3 regions of the Citrobacter sp. ANG330 genome follow, and region 2 is predicted to be linked to each of the others. Evidence: predicted binding sites of a transcription regulator. Region 2 holds the regulator's gene; each other region holds the start of a gene.
What was found. Region 2 encodes Fur, which represses iron uptake genes when iron is present. Its sites were predicted from a motif close to ATAATAATGAGAACNACTATCAA; they were not measured.
Positions count from the first base shown of each region.

Region 1 (7,478 bases), on a different contig from region 2:
CCCGGATGGGTAGGACGACCGAACCACGCTTTGTCTACGCCCGTCCACGCCAGCAATGTGTCATCCCAGTCGTCGCTGTTGATATTGACCAGTTGCGTGGTGGTGGCGTTGGTGTATTCCCAGTTCAGTTCGCCGGTCAGCCGGAAACTAAAGTAATCGGGGATCAGTAGCGCGTGTGCCACCTGAGAAAGCCGTTCCGGCTGCTGCTCGACCAGCGCGCGCAACTGGTAGAGCGTGTTAAACGGCAGGAACTGAATCCCGCTGCGTTGGTAAATGTTGCCTTTACCGAGCTGTTCCTGTGCGCGCTGCATTACGCCTGTGGTGCGGCTGTCACGGTAAGACACGGGTAGCCCGACGCGCTGGCCTTGCTTATCGAGCAGGACATAGTCCACGCCCCAGGTATCAATGCCGATACTGTCGATGCGAATGCCTTCATCGCAGACTTTTTCCAGGCCCAGGCGAATGGCGTCTTCGAGACTGTCGAGATCCCATGTGTCGAAACCGTCCTGATTTTGCAGGCAGTTAACGAAGCGGTGAATTTCACGCAGCGTCAGAGTGCGATGTTCACTGTCATAGCGTGCCAGCATTACCCGTCCGCTGGAGGCGCCAAGATCGACAGCGACACAATGGTGAAAAGTCATAGTGAGGTCCTTCTGAGTTTCATTAGGCCCAGTCTAGAAAACCTCGTAAACGCTCACCTTCTTGTTACTGACAGGCAAAATTGGCCGCTGGCAAGATAGCAAAGATGAACGTGATAACCTTCACAGTTTCCGGTAATTAGCCTGTTCTTCCCGGATGTGACGCCGTCCGCATTTCCGGATCTTTCCCGCCCTTTCTTGAAAAATTGACCGTGTTTGCGCGGTTTCGCGTCAAAAATTTAAGGTGCGGTGGCTAACCCTTAATTACTATTTTGGACATGTTCATTCGCTCAGGAAGCCATCATGACCGTACTGCACAGCGTGGATTTTTTTCCATCAGGTAATGCGCCCGTGGCCATTGAACCCCGGCTTCCGCAGTCCGCTTTTCCTGAGCATCACCATGATTTCCATGAGATTGTGATAGTTGAACATGGCACGGGTATTCATGTGTTTAACGGCCAGCCCTACACCATCAGCGGCGGTACGGTCTGCTTTGTTCGCGACCATGATCGACACTTATATGAACATACGGATAATCTTTGCCTGACGAATGTGCTCTATCGCTCGCCCGATGCGTTCCAGTTTTTATCCGGGCTGAATCAGCTACTGCCGCAGGAGCTGGACGGCGTCTATCCTTCCCACTGGCGAGTGAACCAAAGCGTGCTCCAACAGGTGCGGCAACTGGTGGCAAAGATGGAACAGGATGGCGATGAGAGCGATCTTCCCGGCCTGGCCCATCGCGAAATTCTGTTTATGCAGTTGTTGGTGCTGTTACGCAAAAGCAGCCTGATGGAAGGGGCGGAAAATAACGATGCGCGGCTGAATCATCTGATAGCCTGGCTGGAAGACCATTTTGCGGAGGAGGTCTGCTGGGAGGCGCTGGCCGAACGGTTTTCGCTTTCTCTGCGCACGTTGCATCGCCAGTTGAAACAGCAAACCGGGTTGACGCCGCAGCGTTATCTCAACCGCCTGCGTCTGATCAAAGCCCGTCACTTGTTACGTCATAGCGATGAAAGCGTCACGGAGATCGCCTATCGCTGCGGTTTTGGCGACAGTAACCACTTTTCGACTCTGTTTCGCCGTGAATTCAACTGGTCACCGCGCGACATCCGCCAGGGGCGAGATGCGTTACTTCAGTAACGCGAATACTATCAACGTTTTTTGCCGCCAGAATGTGAATAATCATCGTTCTATGATGCCGGATGTCTAATCCGGCCTGGGTGTTGACGTAATTTGTGGCCGGATAAGCGAAGCGCCATCCGGCAGGGAAGATGCTGGTGGCGAATCATCTGGTGCTTTTAAAAGACGATTTCTTTGCGAATGCCGGGCAAGCCGTCGCCGTTGCCGATCGCTATCCGCAAAATGTGTTTGCTGAACATACGCATGATTTTTGTGAGCTGGTGATGGTCTGGCGCGGCAACGGTTTGCACGTGCTGAATGACCGTCCCTATCGCATCACCCGTGGCGATCTGTTTTATATTCGCGCCGAAGACAAACACTCCTACACCTCCGTTAACGACCTCGTGTTGCAGAACATTATCTATTGCCCGGAGCGGCTGAAGCTGAATCTGGGTTGGGAGAGCGCAATTCCGGGATTTAACGGTACCCCGCGGCAGCCGCACTGGCGGTTGGGCAGCGTTGGCATGGCGCAAGCCCGCCAGGTGATAAGCCAGCTTGAGCATGAAAGTACCCAGCACGATCCGCTCGCTAACGACCTGGCGGAACTGCTGTTTGGTCAACTGGTGATGACGCTGAAACGCCACCGTTATGCCACCGACACGGAGATGGCAACCTCCAGCGAAACGTTACTGGATAAACTCATCACCGCGCTGGCTGGCAGCCTTGAGCGACCGTTTGCGCTGGATGAATTTTGCGAGCAGGAAGCGTGCAGTGAACGCGTGTTGCGCCAGCAGTTTCGCAGCCAGACCGGGATGACGATTAACCAGTATCAGCGGCAGGTCCGCGTTTGTCATGCGCAATATCTTCTTCAGCACAGTCGGTTGATGATCAGTGAAATTTCGATGCAGTGCGGTTTTGAGGACAGTAACTACTTTTCGGTGGTGTTTACGCGGGAAACCGGGATGACGCCCAGTCAGTGGCGTCATCTCAGTCACCAGAGCGATTAGCTAGCCATGCCCAGCCCGACAATGTTGGCGGCGATGATGATCACCACGCATCCCAGACTCAATACACCAACAGGGCGACGTCCGGCATTTTTCCACTCTTTCAGCACCAGACCGACGATGCCGCCGCACAGCACGTAGAAACTCATGTGCAGCATCCAACTGATGTAGTCATATTGCGCCGGAATACGCGCGTGGCCCCAGGCGTAGAAAAAGAACTGCAAATACCACATCAGGCCGCCCAATGCAGACAGCAGCACGTTGGTAATAATCAGCGGCTTTGCCAGTGAGAAGTCGGCTTTTACTGACAGATTTTTTACCTTTGCCAGACGAATAAAGCAGAAGCCCAGGTTGACCAGCGCGCCGCCACCCATGATCACCACGTAGCTTGGTAGTGCGACATACAGCGGATCGACACCCAGCGCGGCAGCGGCTTCATGCATCGGCTTCGCGGCATTCATCGCAAATGACATACCTGCGGAGAAAATGCCGCACATTACCGCCAGCAGCAGCCCTTTTTTCAGGTTGAACTCTTCGGCTTTGATGCCCATTTTGCGCTCTTTGAGCTGGCCCGCGCGGGTGACGATCCCGACGCCAATCAGCGCAACCAGCACCCCGAGCAGCGTCATACGCCCGCCTTCGGTATTGATTAGTACATCAAAGTTGCCATTGATGATGGGCGTCATCAACGTACCGACAATTAGCGTGATGCCGATAGCAATACCAATTCCCATCGACATGCCGAGGTAGCGCATGGTCAGGCCATAGTTGATATTGCCAATGCCCCACATTGCGCCGAACAGGAATACCGGAAGCAGAGTGGAGAGACTGAAAGAACTGTAGTAGGCCCAGAAATCGGGCAGCAGCAGGGCGCTGATGGTCCAGGGAAGGATCAGCCACGAGACCATCCCGCCGACCGACCACATCGTTTCCCATGACCACTGTTTCACTTGTTTAAACGGGGCATAGAAACAGGCTGCACTGGCCGCACCTATCAAATGCCAAAAAATACCCATCGTAATCGCGTTACTCATCACGTCATCCTCATTGTTTTTATCGTCGGTTTTACCCATCCGACGTCATGAGTTTAAAAATTGCGCAGATGTATAACCTTTTGCCGATTGCCGCGATTTTTCCTTTCTGGCAAAGACCCGGTTAAGTGGGTGATATAGCTCACATAATCGACAATCCGCTCAAACATAATAACCTTATTAAAAGTACGGCATTGATAATCATTTTCAATATCATTTAATTAACTATAATGAACCAACTGCTTACGCGGCGTTAACACCCGGCCGCTCGACAATAATGGAGATGAATATGAGTTATACACTGCCATCCCTGCCGTACGCTTATGATGCGCTGGAACCGCACTTCGATAAGCAGACGATGGAAATCCACCATACCAAACACCATCAGACCTATGTAAACAACGCCAATGCGGCGCTGGAGAGTCTGCCTGAATTCGCTAACCTGTCTGCTGAAGAGCTGATCGCTAAACTGGATCAGGTACCGGCCGACAAGAAAACCGTTCTGCGTAACAACGCGGGCGGTCACGCTAACCACAGCCTGTTCTGGAAAGGCCTGAAAAAGGGCACCACCCTGCAGGGCGATCTGAAAGCGGCTATCGAACGTGATTTCGGTTCTGTGGATAACTTCAAAGCCGAGTTTGAAAAAGCGGCGGCAACCCGCTTCGGTTCTGGCTGGGCCTGGCTGGTGCTGAAAGGCGACAAACTGGCGGTCGTTTCTACCGCAAACCAGGATTCCCCGCTGATGGGTGAGGCTATTTCTGGCGCTTCCGGCTTCCCGATTGTGGGCCTGGATGTGTGGGAACACGCTTACTACCTGAAATTCCAGAACCGTCGTCCGGACTACATCAAAGAGTTCTGGAACGTGGTGAACTGGGATGAAGCGGCTGCGCGTTTCGCGGCGAAAAAATAAGTCTTCTTTAACAAGACGTAGCGTATACAGAACCCCGTCGGCGTGGCCGGTGGGGTTTTTTTATGATCAAAATCAAACTAAAAACAGTGATCCGTAAAAAATGAAACATTGTTTTATTGTGTGGTTGGGATCACTTTTATTATTGTGCTGAATGTCTATCGTTGACACATCTTTACATCGGAAGGTGATGGAAATGCAGATTAAACGCACGATAGAAAAAATCCCTGGCGGAATGATGCTCGTCCCCCTGTTTCTGGGCGCGTTGTGTCACACGTTCTCTCCCGACGCGGGGAAATACTTTGGCTCCTTCACTAACGGGATGATCACCGGTACAGTGCCGATTCTGGCCGTGTGGTTTTTCTGTATGGGTGCCTCCATTAAGCTGAGCGCGACGGGGACGGTTCTGCGTAAATCCGGGACGCTGGTAGTGACCAAAATCGCCGTGGCGTGGGTAGTGGCGGCGATTGCCTCGCGGATTATCCCGGAGCATGGTGTGGAGGCAGGATTCTTTGCCGGGCTGTCGACACTGGCGCTGGTTGCGGCAATGGACATGACCAACGGTGGGCTATATGCGTCCATCATGCAGCAGTACGGCACTAAAGAAGAGGCCGGGGCATTTGTCCTCATGTCACTGGAATCGGGCCCGCTGATGACGATGATCATCCTCGGTACCGCCGGGATTGCGTCGTTTGAACCCCATGTTTTTGTCGGTGCGGTGCTGCCTTTCCTGGTGGGTTTTGCGTTGGGTAACCTGGACCCTGAGCTGCGCGAGTTTTTCAGTAAAGCGGTACAAACGTTGATTCCCTTCTTCGCCTTTGCACTGGGTAACACCATCGACCTGAGCGTGATTGCCCAGACCGGGCTGCTGGGTATTCTGCTGGGTGTCGCGGTGATTATCGTGACCGGTATTCCGCTGATCATTGCCGATAAACTGATTGGCGGTGGTGACGGTACGGCAGGGATTGCTGCGTCCAGCTCAGCAGGTGCGGCAGTGGCAACACCGGTACTGATCGCAGAAATGGTTCCCGCGTTTAAACCGATGGCGCCGGCTGCCACTTCGCTGGTGGCAACCTCAGTGATTGTGACGTCAATCCTGGTACCGATTATCACCTCCATCTGGTCGAAAAAGGTAAAAGCGAAGGCTGCGATGATCGACATCCAGAATGCAGTGAAATAACCCCATAATGCCGGATGGCACTGTGTACATCCGGCCTGTTTTTGCGCCATAAAAAAGGCCTGGTGGATCTCACCGGGCCTTGTCTTTTAACGACCAAACACCTCATCAATCGTCCGACAATCGTGTTCGTTCAACTCGCCGCCCGCATTGCGTGAAACCCCCGTGCAATAGCCAAACTTCCGCGAAACCACCGTCTTGATGGTGGTGACGAAATCCTCGCCGATGGCATAAATCGACATGTACACGCCGATCTTCTGTTGAATGTCATGCAGCGCCGCCAGATCGCCGGCTTTAAAAGCTTCACGCGCGCTGACAAACAGCTCCGGCATCACATTGTTGAGCCCGGAGATAATCCCCGCGCCGCCCGCCAGCAGGTTGGGAATGAAATATTCGTCATAGCCGGAGAGGACGGCAAAATCATCCCGCACGGCCTGGGTTGCCTCGATCATTCTGCGGGTATGCGACTGACAGTCTACGGTATCTTTGATCCCGGCAAAGTTTGGGAACTCGCTGGCAAGCTGGGCAACCAGGTCCGGCGTTAAGTCGCTGCCGGTCCGCGGTGGGAAGTTGTAGGCAAACCATTTCCCGCTGAGCTTTTGCCCCAACTGGCGGAAGTAGCTCAACAGTTGCTTTGGCGTTTGGCCGTAGTAATAGGGCGGCAGAACCATCACGGCATCATAGCCTGTGCGGTATGCTTCCTGCGCCATCCGCAAGACATCGTGGAGGCAGGTCGAAGAGACGTTTGCCACCATTTTCAGCGGACTCATGCCGCGCGCCTCGCGAATCAACAGCAACCGCTCTTCGAGCGTGAAAGAAGCAAATTCTCCGATGCTGCCCATCAGCAAAATCACGTCGATTTTAGCTTCAGTCAGGCGCTGAAGATGTTGGCTCAGACCGTTGAGATCGATATTCCCATCCTGATCCATTGGCGTAATGGAGGGACACCAGACGCCAGCAAACTGCGTTTGACCTGTCACGTTGTTGACTCCTTATTATGAAATGGCGTTTCAAAAACCCTTTCATTGATAGCATGTATCTTTTGGCGTCGTGTGAACCTTGCTCTCATTTTGCGCGGTTGAGGTAAAATAATTGTGGTTTAATAAGGCAAATTGATCGGGGAGAGGGACCAGATGCGATATCCAGTAGAGGTATTCAGCGGCAAGATTCAGGATTATGTGGGAAGCCGCCCGAGTGCGATTGGTAAAATTCAGGTCGATGGCGAACTGATGCTGACGGAGCTGGGCCTGGAAGGCGATGAGCAGGCGGAGAAGAAAATCCACGGCGGGCCGGATCGTGCACTGTGCCACTATCCGCGTGAGCATTATCAGTACTGGGCGCGGGAATTTCCGGAGCAGGCAGAGCGCTTCGTGGCCCCGGCTTTTGGCGAGAACCTCTCTACCGAGGGGCTGACGGAACACAATGTTTATATTGGTGATATTTTTCGCTGGGGCGAGGCGCTGATTCAGGTCACGCAGCCGCGTTCACCGTGTTTTAAGCTCAATTTTCATTTTGGTATCAGCGATATGGCCAGTCTGATGCAAGACAGCGGCAAAACAGGTTGGCTGTGTAGCGTCATTGCACCTGGCATGGTGTCTGCCG
Region 1 covers NZ_JASJUI010000011.1:83,779-91,256, reverse strand. The annotation lists gene rhaB (rhamnulokinase) at 1-641, opposite strand, end outside; gene rhaS (HTH-type transcriptional activator RhaS) at 942-1,778, shown strand; gene rhaR (HTH-type transcriptional activator RhaR) at 1,916-2,764, shown strand; gene rhaT (L-rhamnose/proton symporter RhaT) at 2,761-3,795, opposite strand; gene sodA (superoxide dismutase [Mn]) at 4,082-4,702, shown strand; gene kdgT (2-keto-3-deoxygluconate transporter) at 4,896-5,879, shown strand; gene QNN88_RS19715 (dihydrodipicolinate synthase family protein) at 5,966-6,856, opposite strand; gene yiiM (6-hydroxyaminopurine reductase) at 7,010-7,478, shown strand, end outside.
Region 1: the regulator Fur is predicted to act here: its motif matches at 3,987-4,009, upstream of sodA (superoxide dismutase [Mn]).

Region 2 (7,478 bases):
CTTTCGTGACGTTGGTATCTGCCGGGCCACCGTTAGGCGGGTTGTATTTAATGCCACCATCTTCCGGCGGGTTGTGGGACGGGGTAATCACAATACCGTCAGCCAGCGGACCGCCTTTTTTGTTGTGGACCAGAATGGCATTAGATACGGCAGGCGTCGGGGTAAAACCGTTGTTCTCCTGAACAATCACGTCGACGCCGTTCGCGGCAAGCACTTCCAGCACGGAGATAAACGCCGGTTCAGACAGTGCATGGGTGTCTTTACCTACATAGCACGGACCGGTGACGCCGTTTTTTGCTCGTTCTTCCGCGATAGCCTGCGCAATCGCCAGAATATGGGGTTCGTTGAAGCTATGACGGCCTGCACTGCCGCGGTGTCCGGAGGTACCGAACTTTACCGCGTGTTCCGCATTTCCTTTTGCGGGTTTCAGTACATAGTATTGTGACGTCAGTTGCGCGACGTTAATCAAATCACTCTGTTGTGCAGGCTTGCCTGCACGGTCGTGGATTGCCATTGCCTGGTCCTTTTCTGCATGGATTAAATTGTTCCGCAAACCTTTTCAATCAATTCCGCCGGGAATTGCATTGACTGCATGATGTGTTCGATCATGCTGCATTTACGGCCAGTGTTAGTGTTGGTAATCACCCAATACGGCGTGCCTGGCACGTGTTTTGGTTTGGTCTGATTACCGTTTTTCAGCAGCGTCTGTTCATCAGGCGCGAAATAGACACGCGTACGGCCATGCAACGATTCCGTCGCCTCAGCAAACGCGTGTTGATCCAGTGTATAAAGTGTAGTCAGCACCAGCATAAAGCGGTTAACGGCTTTCTTCTGCTCCGCATATTCATCGGACAGAAGCAGTTCACGTACTGCGCGCACTTTATCTTTGACAAGATTGACGGGTTTCGCCTCGGCAACGACCGGCTGTGCGGCGCGAACCTCTTTTGTCACTGGCGTGACGGGCTGTGATGTGGCGGAAAACTTCAACATCCGCCGTAAAATCTCGGATGCGCTCTCGCCGATATGCTTCGTGTGGCTGGCAATATAGCTATAGAGTTCATCATCAACTTCAATCGTTTTCATCTTAATCCAGTGCGGTGTCTTATCTGATCTGAAATACAAATCGTTGGGAGTATAGGAGCAAATCCCAACGGCGAATAGCGTCAAACCTGGCTGAACAAAAAACTCGGAGAAAACCGAAGTGGTTGCAGCCCAGTGGCAGAATGGTCAACATAATACCCTAACCCGACAGAGCGAAAAAAAGAACTTTGCCATGAAATTGAATATCCGAGCGCAATCCGCACAAAACCTGCACAATAATTCTCCCATCGTACTGGTTCATGGTCTGTTTGGCAGCCTGGACAATCTGGGCGTACTGGCACGCGATCTGGTGAGCGACCATGACATCATTCAGGTCGATATGCGTAACCACGGTCTCTCTCCTCGCGACCCGGTGATGAACTACCCGGCAATGGCGCAGGATCTGCTGGACACGCTGGATGCGCAACAAATAGAAAAAGCCACCTTTATTGGTCACTCGATGGGGGGGAAAGCGGTGATGGCGCTCAGCGCGCTGGCCCCGGAACGCATCGATCGTTTAGTGGCCATTGATATCGCCCCGGTGGATTACCACGTCCGCCGCCACGACGAAATTTTCGCCGCCATCAACGCGGTGACGGCATCAGAGGCAAAAACCCGCCAGCAGGCGGCCGCGGTCATGCGCGAACATCTTAATGAAGAAGGCGTGATTCAATTTTTGCTGAAATCGTATGTTGACGGCGAGTGGCGCTTCAACGTACCGGTATTGTGGGAGCAATATCCGCATATTGTCGGTTGGGAGACGATTCCCGCCTGGGATCACCCGGCGCTGTTTATCCCCGGCGGCAACTCCCCTTACGTCACCGAGGCGTACCGCAATGAATTACTGGCACAGTTCCCACAAGCACGCGCGCATGTGATTGCCGGGGCTGGTCACTGGGTGCATGCCGAAAAACCGGAGGCGGTGCTGCGCGCCATCCGTCGTTATCTTAATGAAACGGCTAACTGATTAAAAACTCAGCGTCCGTGCGCGATTACGCGTGTGAACGTTGGCGCGCCTCATTCGCTGATGTATGATGGCGCGCTATCCAGCCGGGCAGAGGCCTGGCTGATTGTTTCCCCGAAGTCACCAAAATCATGGCCAAAGAACAAACGGACCGTACGACACTAGATCTGTTCGCGCACGAGCGTCGCCCGGGACGACCGAAAACCAATCCGCTTTCGCGCGATGAACAGCTGCGCATTAACAAGCGTAATCAACTCAAACGCGACAAAGTTCGCGGCCTTAAGCGTGTCGAACTCAAACTCAACGCGGAAGCTGTCGACGCGCTGAATGAGTTGGCGGAATCCCGTGAGATGAGCCGTAGTGAACTGATAGAAGAGATATTGATGGCCCAACTGGCAGCGCTGCGCGGTCAGGATCTCGCCTGAAATCCCCCCTTCTCCCACTTTCGTGTAGCACGGAGTGCACTTGTATGCGTTTGCTATTTCCGCATACCTGACTGTTCTGCTATGATTGCCCTTATCTGCGGGCAATTCGCCCCCACCATTTCAATAAGTTTCAAGAGGTTACTTTACTCATGGCAATCACTGGCATCTTTTTCGGCAGCGACACCGGGAATACCGAAAATATCGCAAAAATGATTCAAAAACAGCTTGGTAAAGACGTTGCCGATGTGCATGACATTGCAAAAAGCAGCAAGGAAGATCTCGAAGGTTATGACATTCTGCTGCTCGGCATCCCAACCTGGTACTACGGTGAAGCGCAGTGTGACTGGGATGACTTCTTCCCGACTCTCGAAGACATTGATTTTAACGGCAAACTGGTTGCGCTGTTTGGCTGTGGCGATCAGGAAGATTACGCAGAATACTTCTGCGACGCGTTAGGCACGATCCGCGATATCATTGAACCACGCGGTGCCACCATCGTGGGCCACTGGCCGACCGCCGGCTATCATTTTGAAGCCTCCAAAGGCCTGGCAGATGACGATCATTTTGTCGGTCTGGCGATTGACGAAGACCGTCAGCCGGAACTGACCGCTGAGCGCGTAGAAAAATGGGTGAAGCAGATTTCCGAAGAACTGCACCTCGACGACATCATTAACGCCTGATGTTTTGCGGCGCAGACAATGTTTGCGCCGCATCAATAGTCAGAACCAATCAAAATAATTGCTACAAATTTGTAACTTTCTTGCCCATCCCTGTACAATGTGCGGGAGTTTTTCGGTGGCGCTCTCATTTCCAGGCAATACCGACTATTTATTAACATTTGCCAGAGGCTTGCAGTTTTCATTTAGACACGGCAGTCCTATAATGAAACGCATTATCCCGAGTGCAATTTCTGTCACTTCTTGTATGAAGTGAATCGTTTAGCAACAGGACAGATTCCGCATGACTGACAACAATACCGCATTAAAGAAGGCTGGCCTGAAAGTAACGCTTCCTCGTTTAAAGATTCTGGAAGTTCTTCAGGGACCGGATAACCATCACGTCAGTGCGGAAGATTTATACAAACGACTGATCGACATGGGTGAAGAAATTGGTCTGGCGACCGTATATCGCGTGCTGAACCAGTTTGATGACGCCGGTATCGTAACCCGCCACAATTTTGAAGGCGGCAAATCCGTTTTTGAGCTGACCCAGCAGCATCATCACGATCACCTGATTTGCCTTGATTGCGGCAAAGTGATCGAATTCAGTGATGAGTCTATTGAAGCGCGCCAGCGTGAGATTGCGTCAAAGCATGGCATTCGTCTGACGAACCATAGCCTCTACCTTTACGGTCACTGCGCTGAAGGCGATTGCCGCGAAAACGAACACGCGCATGACGCGAAATAATCTGCATTATTCTGAAAAGCCAACCTGCCGGTTGGCTTTTTTTATGCCTGCTATTCCCCATTCAGCACTTTCCTCCGCCAGCATGTTGCTTTAATGTAAAATATCACCCTGCCTCACCCGGAGAATCGAAATGGAACTTCGCCAGCTACGTTATTTTGTCCGCATTGTGGAAACCGGCAGTATGGGCAGCGCGGCGCTCGATCTCGACATCGGCGTCTCTGCGCTCAGTCAGCAGATGACGCGGCTGGAAAACGAGCTTGCGATCCGCCTGTTGCAGCGAACCTCACGTGGTGTGACCCCCACTAACGCCGGTCTGGCCTTTTATTCACAGGCGCAACTGGCGCTGCGTCACGCCGATGATGCGATCCTGGCGGCTCGCGAAGCGCGGTTATCCGGACACGTCAGCGTTGGCATGGCGCCCAGCACCGCTTCCATCCTCGGAATGCCGTTTATTGACGCGATGCGGAAACACTATGCCGACGTGCGTTTGCACGTGGTGGAAAGCCTCTCCGGCAATCTGGAAAGAATGATCAACACCCGTCAGATTGATCTGGCGGTCGTGTTTCAGGAAAAGAAGATCCTGCGCTGGAGCGCCAGACCGATCCTCGAAGAGCGGCTGTTTCTGATTGGCACGTACGACCTGCTGGCGGATATTACGGATGACACCATAACCCCTGCTCAACTGGCGAATATTCCCCTGATCATGCCAAGCCAGGGCCACGGACTGCGTGGCAGACTGGAAGGCATCTGTCAGGAACACGGACTGAAGGTGAATATCGCCACGGAAATTGACGGTCTGACGTTACTGATGCGCGCCGTTCGCAGCGGACTCGGCGCCACGCTGCAACCCGGAGCGGCCATTTCACATCTTGAGAGGGAAGCGCTAAGAGTGATCGGCGTTCACAATCCTATACTCAGCCGCCCTAATTTTCTGGTCAGCCTGTCTGACGATGAACTCACCCCCGCCGGTCTTGCAGCCCGCGTGATCCTCACAAAAGTGATGCGTGAACTGGTGGAAACCGGTAGTTGGCCGGGCGCAACCCTTTACACTCACTAAACAGCTCTTTAGCTTCCCGCCATAGCGGCCGTACAACCTGTGCGTATACATTTTAATTACAAATTTAACAAATAGTTAAATGGTAATGGAGTCTACGATGGTTGATGTACTGGTGATCGGCGGCGGTAATGCCGCGTTATGTGCCGCCTTAACCGCCCGCGAGGCAGGAGCCTCGGTGTTGTTGCTAGAAGCTGCGCCCAGAGAATGGCGCGGTGGAAATTCTCAACACACGCGCAATTTACGCTGCATGCACGATGCGCCTCAGGATGTGCTGGTCGAGAGTTATCCCGAAGAGGAGTTCTGGCAGGATCTCTGGCGTGTCACCGAAGGTAATACTAATGAAGCGCTGGCGCGTCTGGTGATCCGTACCTCTTCGCAATGTCGCGACTGGATGCGTCAGCACGGTGTTAATTTTCAGCCTCCGCTTTCGGGCGCGCTGCACGTGGCGCGAACCAACGCCTTTTTCATGGGCGGCGGGAAAGCGCTGGTGAACGCCTATTATCGTAGCGCAGAAAAGCTGGGGGTACAGATTCGCTACAACACGCCGGTTCAGGCCCTCGAACTGCGCAACGGTGAGTTTGTCGCTGCCCTCGCCGGGAACGAACGCATTGAAGCCCGCGCCTGCGTCCTGGCCGCCGGCGGATTTGAATCTAATCGCGAATGGCTGCGCGAGGCCTGGGGAGAAAATGCCCGCGGCGAATGGCCGGCCGATAACTTCCTTATTCGCGGCACCCGCTTTAATCAGGGCGTTCTGCTCAAATTTATGATCGAGGCCGGAGCCGACGTCATTGGCGATCCCTCTCAGTCACATTGTGTCGCCATTGATGCCCGCGCCCCGCTGTATGACGGTGGCATTTGCACCCGCGTGGACTGTGTGTCACTTGGCGTGGTGGTCAATCGGGATGCGGAACGCTTTTACGATGAGGGCGAAGATTTCTGGCCCAAGCGCTATGCCATCTGGGGCCGACTGGTTGCCCACCAGCCCGGTCAGATTGGCTACTCCATTATCGACAGCAAAGCAATCGGTCACTTTATGCCACCAGTATTCCCCGGTGCGCAAGCCAACACATTGGGGGAACTGGCTTGCCAGCTAGGGCTGGATCCTGAGCGCTTTACCCATACCGTGGAGCGCTACAACCAGGCCTGTCAGCCAGGCCAGTTTGATCACACCACGCTGGACAACTGCGCCACACAGGGACTAACGCCACCGAAAACCCACTGGGCGCGACCTGTCGACACGCCCCCCTACTACGGTTACGCCCTGCGCCCAGGGATCACCTTTACCTATCTGGGGCTGAAAGTGAATGAACACGCCGCGGTCCACTTCGCTGGCGTCCCCAGCCGGAACCTGTTCGTTGCCGGCGAAATGATGGCGGGTAATGTGCTGGGCAAGGGCTATACCGCCGGTGTCGGCATGTCCATCGGCACCACCTTTGGTCGCATCGCAGGAAAAGAAGCCGCGCAGGCAGCACGTAAGGAGGCGCGTCATGAAGCAGCTTGAAAAACTGATTATCGAGGCCAAAATTCTCACCGAGCCAGAGGCTGAAGTCGAGCGGGTGATGCAGGTATGTAACGCCTGCCGCTACTGCGAAGGATTTTGCGCCGTGTTTCCGGCGATGACGCAACGGCTGGAATTCGGCAAAGCGGACATTAATTATCTGGCCAACCTGTGTCACAACTGTGGCGCTTGTCTGCATGCCTGCCAGTATGCGCCGCCGCATGAATTTGCCATCAACGTGCCAAAAGCGATGGCGCAAGTGCGTCTGGAAACCTACCAACACTATGCGCTGCCTGCAGCTTTCGGCGCGTTGTATCGCCGGGCGGGCATCACCGTGACGCTGGCGCTGGTCTTTAGTCTGATCCTCTTTTTACTTCTCGCGATGGGGCTAAAGGGATCGCTGCTCCACCCGCCGCTGGCCGGTGATTTCTACCAGATTTTCCCGCACAACCTGCTGGCCTGGATGTTTGGCTCGGTTTTCATACTGGCTATCGGGTTACTGATGGCAGGGGTTATCCGCTTCTGGCGCGAGATTTCTCCCGTCGGGCCGCGTCCGGCGGAAATTGCCGAAGCGTCGCACAATGCGCTAACGCTGAAATACCTCGATGGCGGACATGGCAAAGGCTGCAACGACGCTGACGATGCTTTCACATTGATGCGTCGTCGTTTCCACCACCTCACTTTTTACGGATTTATGCTCTGTTTCGCCGCCACCGTTGTGGCGACGGGCTATCACTATCTTGCCGGATGGGAAGCGCCCTATCCGTTCTTTAGCGTTCCGGTGATGCTCGGCACCCTGGGCGGGATTGGGCTGACGATCGGCCCGGCTGGGTTGCTGTGGCTAAACCTGAAGCGCTCGCCGCTGCATGGCGATGCGCGACAAAAACCCATGGATCGCGGTTTTATTTTGCTGTTGCTGCTGACGAGTCTGACCGGTTTAGGCTTGCTGGCGGGAAGAGATACCTCATGGATGGGGATCCTGCTTGCCATCCATCTTGGCGTGGTCATGGCACTTTTTTTGACCATTCCGTACGGAAAATTTGCCCA
Region 2 covers NZ_JASJUI010000004.1:420,173-427,650, reverse strand. The annotation lists gene pgm (phosphoglucomutase (alpha-D-glucose-1,6-bisphosphate-dependent)) at 1-514, opposite strand, end outside; gene seqA (replication initiation negative regulator SeqA) at 538-1,083, opposite strand; gene ybfF (esterase) at 1,274-2,047, shown strand; gene ybfE (LexA regulated protein) at 2,176-2,469, shown strand; gene fldA (flavodoxin FldA) at 2,619-3,149, shown strand; gene fur (ferric iron uptake transcriptional regulator) at 3,430-3,876, shown strand; gene tcuR (tricarballylate utilization LysR family transcriptional regulator TcuR) at 4,007-4,933, shown strand; gene tcuA (FAD-dependent tricarballylate dehydrogenase TcuA) at 5,031-6,434, shown strand; gene tcuB (tricarballylate utilization 4Fe-4S protein TcuB) at 6,421-7,478, shown strand, end outside.

Region 3 (7,478 bases), on a different contig from region 2:
CCAGTGTGCGTAAAACCAGTTCGCCCTGAGGGACGTTCGTTGTTGTTGTCATTGTAAAACCGACTATAGGAAAAAAATTCAGGCGCGATGCTACTATGATTTTAGCATGGAGAACAGAGGGGAAACGCCCGCGAGGCGGGCGTTGAAGCGATTAGAATGACATTGTCACGCCAGCATAGTAGGCACGACCGGGTTCGTTATAGGTTGAGGCACCATCGTTTTCGCGATAGATCTGCTTATCAAACAGGTTACTTACCCCGGCATTCAGGCGCAGGTTTTTCGTCATTTGATAATTAGCACCGAGTCCGACAACCGCGTAGGCACCGATCTCTTTATCCGACATGGCACCCGTTTCGTTGCGCGTTTCAGCATACTCACGCGGTTTTTGTCGACCGTACTGCGTCCACTGTAGCTGTGTGGAGAGCTTGTCGTTCACCTGCCAGTCGAGCAGGGTATTAATGGTGTATTTCGGGATAACAGAGAGCGGGTTGCCGGTGTCCTTGTTCTCGGATTTGATCATATACGTCGCGTTGGTGCGCCAGCTTAACGTCTCCGGCACCAGCGGGATCACCACGTTACCTTCCAGACCTTCGACAATCGCTTTACCGCCATTTTCCCATTGCAGGATGTTATTCCCGTTGGAGGCGTAACCGATAATATCGGTCCCGGCGACGATTTTATTCTTATAGTCATTACGGAACCAGGTGATTCCCGCATCCCATCCCGCGTAATTAAATTCCAGACCGATCTCTTTGTTAATACTGATTTCCGGGTCCAGATCCGGATTGCCCAGCAGATAACAACTGCCGGTGGCGATCGTATTCGGGCAGCCATTGCCACGCGTGGAGAGCAAATATCCCTCGCTGGACTGATACAGGTTTGGCGCTTTAAAGACGCGGGCAATCCCGGCTTTCAGCTTAAACAGATCGCCCAGTTCCTGCGACATATTCAGACTGGGGCTCCAGTTGCTGCCAAATTCATCGTGATAGTCAAAACGGATCCCCGGAATAATATCCGTGCCAGGCCGCGCTTCGATATTATCTTCCAGATAAATACCGGTGAGCGTGGCGCTATTTTTGGTGCTGCGACTGGAGGCGTCACCGGAGACAGTGCCAATCTGCACGCCGGATGCGCTGGTGGCCTGCATAGACGCCGGGTCGTTGAGTTCGTCGCGGTTCCATTCCGCACCCAGCGTCAGAGTTTGATCTACCAGCCAGAAAAGCGGAATGTTGAGTTCACCGGAAGAACGATAGGATTCCAGGCGGCTGGTTGCGTAGTCGGTATTATTGATCATCCCCTCGACTTTACCGGTCGAGCCCTCCTGCATCCGGGTGTTATTGGTTTTTTCATAATAAACGCCGAATTTTGATTGTCCCCAGTCCCAGATACCGTTATGCGTTAAGCCCCAGGTCTGCCGATACATACGGTTGGTTTCATCACCATACAGCGAGCTGACCAGGTCGTTGGGACTGACGTTACTGTTGCTGTACTGAGTATCACCGGCATAAATATTGCCCTGACGGCTGTAGCTATAGTCAAAATCAACAATTTGCTGTGGTGTCAGTTTCCAGGAGAGCAGGGCGTTGATATCTTTGTTACGTACCCCTTCGTGACCGGCAGCATAGGAGCCGTTTTGTTGGGTATTGATATCCGCTGCATCGGCGTCGGTTTTGTTGATGTTGCCATACAAACGCAGGGTGAGAACATCGTCAATGAGCGGGCCGCTCAGATTGAAGTTCGCACGCCTGGTGGCTCCTTCTTTGCTGTTCTCGGGCTGATTGGTGTAGAGAGAGAGCGAGCCATGCCAGTCATTCGTCGGCTGTTTGGTGATGATGTTCACTACGCCACCCGCCGCCCCTGAACCGTAACGAGCCGCTGCCGGGCCGCGCAGGACCTCGATACGTTCGACCATCTCCGCAGGTACCCAGTTTGTGTCGCCACGGGTGTCACGTTCACCGCGCCAGCTATAGCGAACCGAGTTTCGTGAGGTGACCGGCACGCCGTCAATGAGGATGAGTGTGTTTTCCGGGCCCATCCCACGAATATCAATCTGGCGATTATTTCCCCGACTCCCGCTGGCGCTGTTGCCCGTCAGGTTCACGCCGGGCATGGTGCGAATGATATCGGCGAGATCGTTAACCGGTGGAGATTTTTCAATGTCTTTGGCGGTGATGATAGAAACACCGGGCTGCTGTTTGAGGGCTTCTTCGGCGGTTGCCTGGACGACCATCGTTTCGCCGTCGTTCATGACCTCGTCTGCGGCGAAAGCATTTCCGCTTAATGCTGTGGCAATCAAAAGCGCCAGAGGGCGCGGAAACATTGTTGTTATCAAATTCATCAACTGACATCCCTATTGTTAAAAACGCGATACGGAATATCAATGATAATTATTCTCATTACAATATTGTGAAGGCAATCTCCACAATATCTTCATGATTCATGCAATTTATGGCTGGAATGGCAGGGATTGTGCAGAAAGCAAAACCAGGCCGGTTGGCCTGGTTTGGTGGATGTTTACGATTTATCTTCTTGCGGGAGATGACGATAGATATAGACGCCACTCAGCAGGGTAAAGATCAGCGTCAACGCGGTGAGGCCGAATACCTTAAAGTTCACCCAGATGTTTTGCGGCAGCCAGAAGGCGATGTAGATATTGGCAAGCCCACACAGAATAAAGAAGATGGCCCACGCGAGGTTGAGCTTCGACCAGACCGGTTGCGGTAGCGTCAGTTCTTTACCCAGCATGCGCTGGATCAGGGGTTTTTTCATGATCCACTGGCTTACCAGTAACGCACTGGCGAACAGACCGTAAATTACGGTCACTTTCCACTTAATAAATTCATCGTTATGGAAGAAGAGGGTCAACCCGCCGAACACGGCAACCAGTACAAAGGTGATCAGCGCCATTTTCTCAACTTTGCGATAGCGAACCCAACTGTAGATGAGCACGATAGCGGTTGCGACAATGAGCGCCGAGGTGGCCGCATAGATGTCATACACTTTGTAAAAGACAAAGAAGACAACCAGCGGTAAAAAATCAAGAAACTGCTTCATTCTTCGATTCCGTAATCAAACGCGTCGGGCATTTCTGCCGGCGACGCAGACAGGGTTATTGGCGAATCAACATATACAGACGGAACAGGTAGATGAGCAATACGGCGGAGATCAGATTGCTCAACGTATTCGCGATAACGGCGCCAACGTTAGGATCAAATGCAGCAAAGCTGGAGGCAAACAGCAACAGTAGTGTTTTTGCCAGCAGCCAGCCCATCACCGCCGGGGCGACCAGTCGCATATTAGACCACGCCAGACGCATACTGTTGCGCATGGCGGCGAATACTCCCATTTTATCCTGCACCAGCATAATCGGCGCCAGCGCCAGCAGGATAGCTAACAGAATTCCGGGTACGACCACCAGCATAATTCCAAGCTGCACCAACAGGGTTGTCAGCAAAATCAGGATGAAAAGGCGCGGCAGAATCGGTGCACTGGCACCAATAGCGCGCAGGGCGCTGACGCGATGACCGGCTGAAATTAACTGAATCATCAGCAACACGCCACCAGCCATCACCGCATTACCGATCAGACCAGAAAACGTTGAGGCCGCTGAGGCGCGCAACAGGATCTGCTGCTGCTCCGGCGTCATGTTTTGCACCAGCTCGAACAAGCCCACACTTCCCGCAAGATGATCCCCTTCGCTCAACTGTGCAATCTGCGCATCACTGGGTGAGAAGGCATGCCCTAATACCACCGTAATGAACGCGCACAGCAGCGAGATCAGCAGGATGGTTAAAAATTGATTACGGAAAAAATTCCCGGTGTCACGGTATACGGATTTCGCCGTGATAGACATGCACTCTCCTTGAGTTCTGCAGGTGTTGTTAAGCGTGCAATTGTACCCTGGATAACTGCGCAGTGGCAGCATCAAGGGGTGTATGGAAAAGCATATCTTTGTAAAGTCAGAGTAATTTGAACAACAAATCCACAGCGCGATGGCGTTGCCATCACAAAAATGACGAAAATACTTTCAGAAGGGGAATATTGCAAAATTGATCTGAACAAGGATAACCAGGATTTTGAATGCCACTTCTAACTTAATCTGGATCAATAAATGTTAAATTACGCCGCTTAATGTGATCCAGGTTAGATCACTTATTACTTCAATGTAGGTATATTCGTGACGCATTTATAACCATAACGATGGAGCGGATATGAAAAAGTTAACAGTGGCGGCATTGGCAGTAAGTACTCTCCTCTCTGGCAGCGTTTATGCGCATGAAGCGGGCGAGTTCTTTATTCGTGCAGGCTCGGCGACAGTAAGACCTTCGGAAGGTGCAGACGGCACGTTAGGCCATTTAGGCGGCTTTAATGTCAGTAACAACACGCAGTTAGGTCTGACCTTCACTTATATGGCGACCGATAATATTGGTGTTGAACTGCTGGCGGCAACGCCATTCCGCCATAAGGTGGGCACGCAGGCGACCGGTGACATCGCCACCGTTCATCATCTGCCGCCAACCCTGATGGCGCAGTGGTATTTCGGTGATTCCAGCAGCAAGCTGCGTCCTTATATTGGCGCAGGCGTTAACTACACCACCTTTTTCGACACGAAATTCAATGATGACGGTCAGAATGCAGGGCTGTCCGATCTCAGCCTGAAAGACTCGTGGGGTGTGGCAGGGCAAGTCGGTCTGGATTATCTCATCAACCGCGACTGGCTGATCAACATGTCAGTGTGGTACATGGATATTGATACTGAAGCCAAATATAAATCCAACGGCGCCGTGCTGCCGGAAGGTCGTTACAACGACAACATCCGCCTCGACCCGTGGGTATTTATGTTCTCTGCCGGTTACCGTTTCTGATTGGCCTAAAAAAAGACCCCGTATTTACGGGGTCAACAGGGACATGACACACACGGTTTTATCGTTGCTCCTGCTTATGCTTTTTCCTTTGGTTCGCCATCGCCCAGCTCAGCGCCGGTTAACGGGTCTACCTTCGGATCGGACTGGGTTCTTTTCGCCATGGCTTTGACCATAGCCTGTTGCTCTTTGGTCAGTTTGACGGTCGCCAGACCATCTCCGCCATCCACGGCAGGCTGTGGATCGGCAACGTAATCGAAATAGTCATCGCTGTTCCAGCTTCCACGCGGATCGTCGCCCTGCGACATGTTGTAATACACATTCGTGTATTGCTCGACCGGCGGCAGTTTGCCCGGCGGGAAGTTATTACGAATAGAGTAGAGCGCTTTTTCAAAGGAGAGCTGATGTGCCGCTTCGCGCGTCATCAAAAAGGCCAGCGCATCCTTAACGCCGGGATCGTCCGTCACGTTGATCAGGCGTTCGTAGATGATTTTAGCGCGTGCTTCAGCTGCGATATTAGAGCGTAAATCGGCTGTCACTTCGCCAATCGTATCGATATACGCCGCGGTCCAGGGCACACCGGCGGAGTTAGTGAGGGCCGGACCGCCGCCATACAGCAGCGAGGTGATATGGCTGTCATTGCCATTTTCCGTTAAGGATCGATAGAGTTCGGCTTCATTTTCCGTCCCCTCGGCCAATGCGCCTTTGGCCCCTTTATTCAGCATCCCGACAAGGGAGCCGATAATTTCCAGGTGACTCAGTTCTTCGGTTGCAATATCCATCAGCATCTCTTTGCGTCCTGCATCATCATCACCCAGGCCCTGAGTGAAGTAACGACATGCCGCAGCCAGTTCGCCCTGTGGGCCGCCAAATTGCTCCAGCAAAAGATTCGCTAAACCAGGGTTAGGCTCGCTGACTCGCACCGTATATTGAAGTTGCTTAACGTGTCGAAACATTATGCCTCCTGATGTATTTGTTATTTTTTGGCTTCTACGCCGTCAGTTTCCGAGCGCAGTAAAAATTGTTCCGTCGTCTGCGGAATATGCTTAATCAGCCAGTCAGCCATTTGTTTCTCTTCATTAAGAATAGATTCAATAGCCGGAATTGAGGCGGTATCGCCTGCTTTTTGTGCCGCAGCAAGCAGGGAGGTATAGCAGGCAATTTCGAATTGTTCAAAAACATATCCGCTAATTGAGCCTTTTACGATTTCATCCGACGGGAATATACCGCCAATGGATTGCCCGAGCGCCGCCATTTTACTCATGGAATCTTTAATGACAGAGCGTGATATATTATTGCGGTCGAGGATCTCTTCCAGAATCGTAATTTGATGTTTGGTTTCGCTAATATGTTGCTCAATTCTCGATCGTAGATCTGGATAGTTATCAATACGACCTGCCATGGATTCCAGCATTGATTCAGCTTGTTTTTCCATAGCATGGGCGTCACGAAGCCAGTCATGATAATGTTCGATAGCATTCATTGGTAATGTCCTCTGGGAATAACTTAATTAAACGCGGAGATTTAATAACCGGGATAAAAATAATTCAGGATTTATTTTGCGCTTTTTGATTAACGTTACCGATGGCTAAATCGGTCAGTTTAATATCGGTTGCTTTCTCTTCTTCCAGGGTTTCATTCAGCAGTTTAACTGCTTTGCGATAGCCCAGTTGCTCTGCGAGAGTGGCAAGGGTGCCGTAGCTGGCGATCTCATAGTGTTCAACTTTCTGTGCGGCGGCAATAAGCGCAGCGTCACGCACTTCATTTTTCTCAGTGCTCTCAATAACCTCGTTGGCTTCTTCGATTAGGCCTTCCATCGCCACGCACTTCATCCGTTTCACTTTAATACCCGCTTCGGATTCAACGATCTGATCAATACGTTCAATTTGCCCCTGTGTCTCTTCAAGGTGGGACTGAAATGCCTGGCTTAATTTTTCACTGGAGGCTGCCCTGGCTAATTTCGATAAAGCTCGGGTCAATTGTTTTTCTGCGCTGTAGGTGTCTGAAAGCAGGTGGATAAAAACATCTTCAACAGTTTTAATATTCATCTCTATTCTCCTGGGGATGATACTGCGAGTCGAAAGACTCGCAGCGTTAACGATAAATCTTAAAAATTATATAAAAAAAGATGACTACGATTTATCGGATTTATTTCCACCACGGCTGTTTTGGCCGCCTTTTTTACCAGCTTCCGAAGCGCGTTGCGGATCGTTTTTAAAATTACCGCCGCTATGTTGCCCACCTTTACGGCCCGCTTCTGATGCTTTCTCACGATTCTCGGCGAAATTTCCAGAACCACCACGATGTTCGGCCATGTTATTTCTCCTGTTTCGTTGGTAAACATAAATGTTAATTTGTGACCGGTGTCGGTACCTTTCTAAAATTAGTCGCTATCCCGGGATAGTCAAATTGTTACGGATTTGTCACGTGGGGGAAATATAATGTGGCGCAGTCATCCGAAATAATAATGCAGCTCTTTAGAAATGAGCGACTTAACGCCTTATAGTTCGCTTTTCTATTAATAACTCAGGGTATCATAATGTGTGGTTATATTAATATTGTTAATGTGATTGACATAAATTTACGTTTGTAGAGATGGTTTGACATGGTAAATAA
Region 3 covers NZ_JASJUI010000001.1:263,522-270,999, reverse strand. The annotation lists gene yciA (acyl-CoA thioester hydrolase YciA) at 1-52, opposite strand, end outside; gene QNN88_RS01270 (TonB-dependent siderophore receptor) at 152-2,338, opposite strand; gene QNN88_RS01265 (septation protein A) at 2,515-3,054, opposite strand; gene QNN88_RS01260 (YciC family protein) at 3,110-3,853, opposite strand; partial or broken gene QNN88_RS01255 (YkgJ family cysteine cluster protein) at 3,882-3,959, opposite strand; gene ompW (outer membrane protein OmpW) at 4,212-4,865, shown strand; gene QNN88_RS01245 (manganese catalase family protein) at 4,940-5,818, opposite strand; gene QNN88_RS01240 (ferritin-like domain-containing protein) at 5,839-6,345, opposite strand; gene QNN88_RS01235 (ferritin-like domain-containing protein) at 6,410-6,910, opposite strand; gene QNN88_RS01230 (general stress protein) at 6,995-7,177, opposite strand.
Region 3: the regulator Fur is predicted to act here: its motif matches at 2,381-2,403, upstream of QNN88_RS01270 (TonB-dependent siderophore receptor).